One region of the Paenibacillus sp. FSL R10-2734 genome, then DNA from elsewhere that is predicted to be linked to it. Evidence: riboswitches for the same ligand, from Rfam matches in the RefSeq annotation. Region 1 holds a riboswitch; the other holds the start of a gene.
The links. A riboswitch is a leader RNA that binds a small molecule or an ion and turns the genes downstream of it on or off. The one in region 1 is predicted to bind cyclic di-GMP.

Region 1 (3,915 bases):
TGGTTTCAACAAAAAGGATGCTTCTTTAACGATTAAACCAGAAAAAGAAATTACGAGAAAGTTCGTTATTAATTCGTTATATAAGCTTTTGGATAACTACGATTTACCTGTCACCATCAATATGAAAGCTACAGATGCAGTAGAATTTATGAGTAAGCAAGGGATTGTAAAGGGAACAAACGCAGGCCTTGAACTAGAAAAGCCGATTACGGAAGAGCAAGCAGTTGTGATGGCAACGAGAATGGTTGAGTTCGCATACGATACAGCTGATGCAGGAGCGAAAGGCCTTTTCTGGAAAGTAACGAAAGGCAACAATACGTTGTACTTGCTTGGTTCAGTTCATGAAGGATCGACAGACATGTATCCTATGACTAAAAAGGTCCGGGATGCATTCGATGCATCGAAAGATCTGTATGTGGAAGCGGATATTATTAACGGAGATATGAGCTACTATCTGAACAATATTAAATATTCAGATGGAACGATACTGAAAGATCATGTATCTGCTGAAACGTATACGAAGCTACAAAACTTGCTTACAAAAATGAAGGTTCCAACAAATGCATTTGATCAATATAAACCGTTTATTATTAACAACCAACTATCTTCCTTAGCGGATAAGACAAGCCCTGAAGAACAAGCGATAAAAACGAACACGGGTGTTGAACGTTATTTCATCACAAAGGCTAACTCTATGAATAAACCTGTCCATGAGCTTGAAGGCTTAAAGAAACAAACAGAATTGTTCGTTAATGCATCGGATGCTGATCAAGAAAAAGATTTGAATGAAATGTTGGATATGATTAACTCTGGTAAAGGTAAAGAAGATGATTCTCAGCAATTAGAGCAAATGAAGAAGTATTGGATTGAAGGCAACTTGGAAGCTACTTCGAAGTTGATGAATTCTCAATCACTAAGTGATGAACCTATTTCCCGCGATAAGGATATGTCGGATAAACTAGCTGCATTGCTTGAGCAAGAAGGACAGCATACCTCCTTTGTTGTCGTAGGATCGGCTCACTTTGTCGTCAATGGTATGACTTTAGATTTACTTAAATCTAAAGGCTATGACATTCAATTCTTACAGTGATTTAAAGATGTACAAAAACCCGGAAGGTCGAGAGCGTCAATTCTCGATCTTTCAGGTTTTTTTGCCCAATGATCATATACTTTGAAAAATCTCATTTTGCAGAAAGGTTAGCATCCGTCATTTGTTAATTCTCCATTTCAGTGTATGTTGAAATTGCGATGTGAAAAATTGTGGGCTAAAATGATTTTAGCTAAGATAGGAACAAGTTGCTTCTGAAATGTTTGAAAAATAAAGTCAACTTGAACTCAATGTCCGAATTCAGGCTATCTTTGTTTTCTCGGAGGTTTGCTTACATACCGATTGTGTATATATTTAAGAAGAAGTAAACAAACTACGCCTGAACAAAAGGCGATATTTGAGGAGTGAACGAGATGGAAGTTTTCGCAGAATATTTAGCGCAAATTGATAACCCACAACATCGTGAGCGAATGGAAGAGGTTTTGACTTGGGTATCAAGGAAATTCACAGATTTAAAACCAAAAGTTGCGTGGAATCAGCCCATGTTCACCGATCACGACACATATATTATTGGCTTTAGCGTATCCAAACATCATATAGCTGTTGCGCCTGAAATTGCAGGGATTAATCATTTTACTGATGCAATTGTGCAGGCTGGCTATGATTACACCAAGCAGTTGATGCGTATCCGGTGGGATCATCCAGTTGATTATTCATTACTTGAGAAAATGATCGAGTTTAATATTTTGGATAAGGCAGACTGTTCAACTTTTTGGCGGAAATAAAAAAAAGATAACCACTAATTGAAACGAACGACAGCATTCGGTCTACTTGTTCACGAAATTGCCAAACTCGATTATGAAGCAGCTATGCAATCTTTTTCTACATTTATTAATGAAGAGTTCCTCACGTAAACACAGATTGTGTTTCTTCGTAAGGTCATTGATTATTTCGCAGAGTAGAGCGTTATTCTAGTAGCTGAGAAACCTTTTGTCTACCAAATTATTGTATTAGTTACAGAATTCATATATAGGCGAAGCCAATAATTTGAAGTAATAAAAGGCATCCATTTATTTATTTCAAATCTACTTTATGCAATTTGTGAAAATTGACTTAGTTTGTGAGCCTATATTATAATTATCATATTAATAGTTTCTGACAATATATGGAAACTATGTACGCCTGCAAATTCTACAATTTAATTATTGGCACACTAACTGAAAGGTTAGGTCGCAAAGCTTTGGAGTCTACTGGTTACTAACCTATGACCGTCCGGTTGCAATGAGCGTGAATATTGCAGTCGGGCTTTTTTGTGCTCTTCAGGAGCTAAAAAATAAACTCATAGGAGGTAGACATGCTTGGAAGAGGTTTAAGAGTAATAGTTACGTGGTTAATTGTAGTTTCTTTTCTTGTTGGTTTTATTCCTATTACATCACAAGTGAGCGCTGATCCAGATCCGAATAATCTTAAATGGCCTGATGCAGGTGCAGTGAATCTGACGAAGACGGCTGTGCCAACTAAGACGCAAGGGGAATGGGAAGTAACCCTGACCGTAGAAGGAAAGAATATACAGTCCACTACGGATGTGGTTTTGGTTATTGATAAATCTGGGAGTATGGCGTATAACGGTCCTGGTACTACTGGTGGTAAATCGTATGGGAAATCGCCTGATAACAGCAAAATGACGAAAGCGAAAGCAGCTGCGAACCAATTCGTGGATTCACTGCTTCAACCAAATTCGACAACGAGAGTTGCAGTGATATCGTTCTCAGATGTTGCAAACAAGATATCGGATTTTACGGATGTAAACAATAAAGATGCGTTAAATACAGCAATCAATAATATATCCCCTAATGGAGGTACGAATATTCAAGCGGGGATCCATCAAGCTAGTGAACTGCTGAAGAACAGTTCGGCTAACAATAAATTTATTGTCCTCTTGAGTGATGGACAACCAACATATAGTTTTAAGGCAAAACATGCTGGGAACTATACTTTTCCATCAGGTAGTACATTCACAAAATCATTGAAGGATTTTGATTATAGTACTCGTGGTCGTATTGGGTCAGGAGGCAATTATACTTTCAGTTCTTATACAGTTGATGGAGTCCAAGTCAAAGACAATGGCATTGGTACTGTATCAGAGGCGAAATTAGCTCAAGATCAGGATATTCATATGTATTCAATTGGACTTGATGTGGCTAATGATCCAATTGCAACAAACGTTCTGACTTACACCCAAGATAAGGGGTATATCGCATCGAGCGGCGCTGATTTGAAAGCTGTATTCAATGAATTATCGAGTAAGATTGCTTATGCAGCGCAGAACGCGAAAGTCACAGATCCTATGGGACTAATGTTCAATAATATCACTACTCATCCGAAAGTTTCACAAGGTGTAGCAAACTGGGATTCTGTAACTGATACGATTCAGTGGGATATCGGCAATATTATCGAAGGTACCCCAGCAACAATGAGTTACATTGTGAAATGGGATTCTAATCAGAAATCGGACCCTAATAATTTGTATCCGACAAATGGCACTACAACGATGAATTATACGGATGTGTACGGTAATCCTGCTTCCAAAAATTTCGAAGTACCAAAAGTAACCTTTGGAAAAGGGTCAATATTAATTAAAGGGTATCGAGTCAATGCGGCCGGTGAGCCAATCAACGATAATAATGTCCGCGTTGATCGACCTGATCAGGCTGCTCTTTTATACAGTGACCCGTTCAAACAAAATGGTACAGAAGCGCTTGATATTGATAAGAGTTACTCGGTTACTCCTAAAGTTGTTGCGGGTTATCAACTGATTAAAGGAAGTAGTCCAGAGAATGTAACACTAACTACTAGCGATCCTAGCC
Region 2 (3,915 bases), 1.2 Mb from region 1:
CTTCAATGAGCTACAAAATAGTCTGAATCAAAGCGGTGTAATCTCTGAATCCTTGAATACCTCCTTAAATGGAGTGATCCAATACCTAAGCTCCATTCACGACATCGGTCTTCCATTTGCTTCTGTAGTGACCAGTGATGTTTATGGACAGCTTGAGTTAAGCAACGGAGAGTTTCAGCAGCCACTACCCTACCTGATTGCTTTTAATCAGCCGGCCGGCAATATCTCTAGCGAGCTTACCTCCACTTATGAAAATCTCAATACTGAAATGAATGGTGTTAAAGAATCGGCTACTTCAGGAATCAGTAATCTTCAGAGTCAGCTCCAATTGATCAGTCAAACCCGTGAACAACAATTGGAAGCGCTTGAGAAAGCCCGACTAGAGGCGCTGGAACAAGCGAAGAAAGAAGAAGAGCGTTTAGCCCTGGAGAAAAAAGAGCAGCAAGAAGCCGAGGACAAAGCGAAAGCTGAAGAAAAAGCAAAAGCTGAAGCTGCAGAGAAAGCAAAGACGGAAGAGACTACACCGACAGGTGAAGCTGCTCCAGAGAACATAAATAAAGAACAACCTGAAGCCCCAGCCACTAACCCGGTCGATCCGGAAATTGGCGAAGAGCCAACGATTCCACAAGATGTACCACAGCAAAAGGTTCCTCAGGAGACGCCAAAGGCGGAAGACACCTCTTCCACACCGGTAGCCACACCAGCTCCTTCGGAAGCTCAACAAGACAAAGGTGGAGAATAATATGCGGATTAAAAAAATGATCAACAATACATTATCGAGCATCATGCTTGTGATTTTCATTCTGCTGGTAATAGCCGTAGTTTTATCTAAAGCATCCGGCGGTGAACCTGCCTTCTTCGGATACCAAATCAAATCTGTACTCTCAGGTTCGATGGAACCAGGGATTCAGACCGGATCGATTGTCGCTTTAAAACCCGGAGGAGATATGAATCGCTTCAAAAAAGGCGATGTCATCACCTTTAGAAATGAAGAAAACCTGCTCATTACTCACCGTGTTGTAGAAGCAACAATGAATAACGCTACCGGTGAAGCCATGTATCGCACGAAAGGCGATAACAATGATGCGCCCGACATGAACCCTACCAGTTCAACGAATGTTGTAGCTGAATATATCGGGGTCACCGTACCTTATGTCGGTTACGCTATGAATTTCGCGGTTTCCAAAGCTGGAAGTGTCGTGCTCATGATCGTACCAGGCTTGATGCTCCTGCTCTATGCTCTCTATTCGTCATGGAAGGCTGTAGCTGCACTCGAAAAGAAAAACGCGGCCATACTGCCTGCCTCTCCACCCCCAACAGAAATACAGTAATAAGTTGATTGTCCGCTTCCGCTTACGAACCGGAAGTTACAATATATAAATTTTATAAAATTTAACCACAAAAACCGAGGAGGAATTTTAATTATGGGTATCAAGAAAACATTGGGTCTTGGCGTAGCATCTGCAGCACTGGGTTTATCATTGATTGGTGGAGGAACCTTCGCTTACTTTAGTGACACTGCAACAAGCACTGCTACATTCGCTGCAGGTACACTGGATTTGAACTCCGATCCTTCTGTTATCGTAAATATTGCAAACCTGAAGCCAGGTGATACTGTCAAAAAAGATTTCAAACTAAAAAATGACGGCACCCTCGATATTGGCTCTATTATTCTCAAAACTAAGTACAACGTTAATGATGTAGGTGGTAACAACAACGGTGTTGATTTAGGTAAATTCATTAAAGTTAAATTTCTGCAAAATAAGGACAAGAGCGGTAACATTATTCCGGATATTGTAGTTTATGAAACAACATTATCTGAATTACAAAATTTAACACCAGATCTCGTAGAGAAAGTGCCGTTCTTAGGCAGTGAAGCATCCGGTATTAAAGCAGGTACATCTGACACCTTTACCGTCAAATTCGAATTTGTGGAAGACAATAAAGATCAGAACATTTTCCAACAAGATACATTGACACTGACTTGGGATTTCTTCGGTAAACAAGGCAGAGGAACTGACTACTAATCTAATAAGTCTTCCATTCGAAGAGCAGCAGATTCTTATTCCGGAAAGCGGATAAGTAGATGCTGCTTTTCTCTTTACAATAAACTTTGTCGAATTTATTGATATTTGCTATACTAATAACAAAAATTACGGAGGGGCGTAAGCATAGTGCCACAAAATATGGGCCAACGTATCCAGCATCTCCGCCTAGAAAAGGGATTGTCCCTATCTGAGCTTGCGGACAGAGCGGATGTTGCTAAGTCGTATCTTAGCAATGTGGAGAGAAACATCCAATCCAATCCTTCAATCCAGTTTATCGAAAAGATCGCCGACGCGCTTCAGGTATCCATCCACGCTTTACTCTATGGAGAACCTAATGATGCTGAGGAATCACCTTTAGATTCGGAATGGTTCCGATTGGTGCAGGAAGCTATGGCCTCAGGCATAAGCAAACGCGAATTCAAGGAGTTTCTAGACTACCAGAAATGGCGCCTGGATCAGAAGGATTAACCTACATCTGACCTGATAAGATCCTCTTCTATTCATACTATCAAGCATAAACGCCTTCGCCCTCCTAACATGGACCGCGAAGGCGTTTATATTCTAGCAGAATATAATGATCATATACGGTATGAAACTTATACTCTCATATATATACCGAAAAAGAGCACAGCGAGTTATCGCTGTGCCCTTTTTCGGTATATTACGTTCTAAATGTATTACTGCACGGCTTGCACAGTCTTCTCGTGAAAGAATCGACGAATTTCATCTGCCTTTATGCCTGCCTTCTTAGCTGCTAATAATAAATGGACCCATTCTACGTCTACATCAATGACCTGCTGTTCTCTGTTGCTTCCCTGGTTGGACTTGTCCAAAAAATCTCCTCCTAAGATTTTACGTCCCCAGGCAATCCGGCTGTCATAGTATTTCTACCTTAGACCCGCGACTTTGTGCCCCTGCCTTTCGGCAGGTTTACCTTTTACTGGACCCTTTACACGAAAGGATCTGGTTATAAAATATATGAAAACGCTAACTGCAATAACATTATACTATAGTAAAGTGGAAAAGTGTGTCGATTTCTGAGTAGTTTCTCTGTTAAAAGCAAAAAATAAAAGATTTTTTTTAGGATTTCCTGTCCTATTATCACGATACCCGTCCAATTCAAAAAATTAATTAAGCCAATATAATGATGCCTTCCTCTCATTTAGTTAAAATTAAGGATAATAGAATCATTTTAGTAGGTCTTTAGAATGGGTAATAGTAAAGAACACCTCTTTTTTTAGTAGAACAAGCTAACCCATACCATTTTGCGAACGTATTGGACGAAAGAATGAATTGATTACACGTGTGGAAAGTAGCACAATAAGATGAGAAATGAAACCGCAATCATCACAGCTCCAGTAAGCGTTGACACAAAATGTCACGTATGGAGTTCATCCGTTAAGGAGGATGTATTCATGGCAGCCAAAGAGCCCTATAACGAATCCATTTGGAGTAAGTATTACGGACCCAATTTAGGCTACATTCAAGAAAGATATGAACAGTTTGTGAAAGATCCATCCACCGTAGAAAATAACTATCGCGAGCTTTTTACGAATTCGGGTCCCCCACCATTAACACCGGATAGCGAACCGGCTCCACAGCCTCGCATTTCGGGAGACACCGAATGGCTTAGAAAGGCAGTAAGAGCTTCCAAGCTAATCGCTAATATTCGTATATATGGCCATATGGCCGCTGAAATTGATCCGCTTGAGCGGGATCACAATCCTATGGCTAAATATCTCGAGCTCGAAACCTATGAGCTGACTCGTGAGGATCTGATTGCACTACCTGCCACGCTCATTTGGGAGAATGCGCCGAATGATGTGCATACTGGCTGGGATGCTGTTCAGCGTATGCGTCAGGCATA

Region 2: another riboswitch for cyclic di-GMP. It lies ahead of NSS67_RS00505 (anti-repressor SinI family protein); the one in region 1 lies ahead of NSS67_RS06060 (MucBP domain-containing protein).

The regions. Positions count from the first base shown of each region.
Region 1 is NZ_CP150170.1:1,322,649-1,326,563, forward strand. It holds gene NSS67_RS06050 (TraB/GumN family protein) at 1-1,090, shown strand, start outside; gene NSS67_RS06055 (iron chaperone) at 1,462-1,833, shown strand; cyclic di-GMP riboswitch class I at 2,246-2,332, shown strand; gene NSS67_RS06060 (MucBP domain-containing protein) at 2,403-3,915, shown strand, end outside.
Region 2 is NZ_CP150170.1:113,336-117,250, forward strand. It holds gene NSS67_RS00485 (hypothetical protein) at 1-742, shown strand, start outside; gene NSS67_RS00490 (signal peptidase I) at 744-1,331, shown strand; gene NSS67_RS00495 (TasA family protein) at 1,425-2,027, shown strand; gene NSS67_RS00500 (helix-turn-helix domain-containing protein) at 2,187-2,516, shown strand; gene NSS67_RS00505 (anti-repressor SinI family protein) at 2,726-2,881, opposite strand; cyclic di-GMP riboswitch class I at 2,909-2,993, opposite strand; gene NSS67_RS00510 (2-oxoglutarate dehydrogenase E1 component) at 3,464-3,915, shown strand, end outside.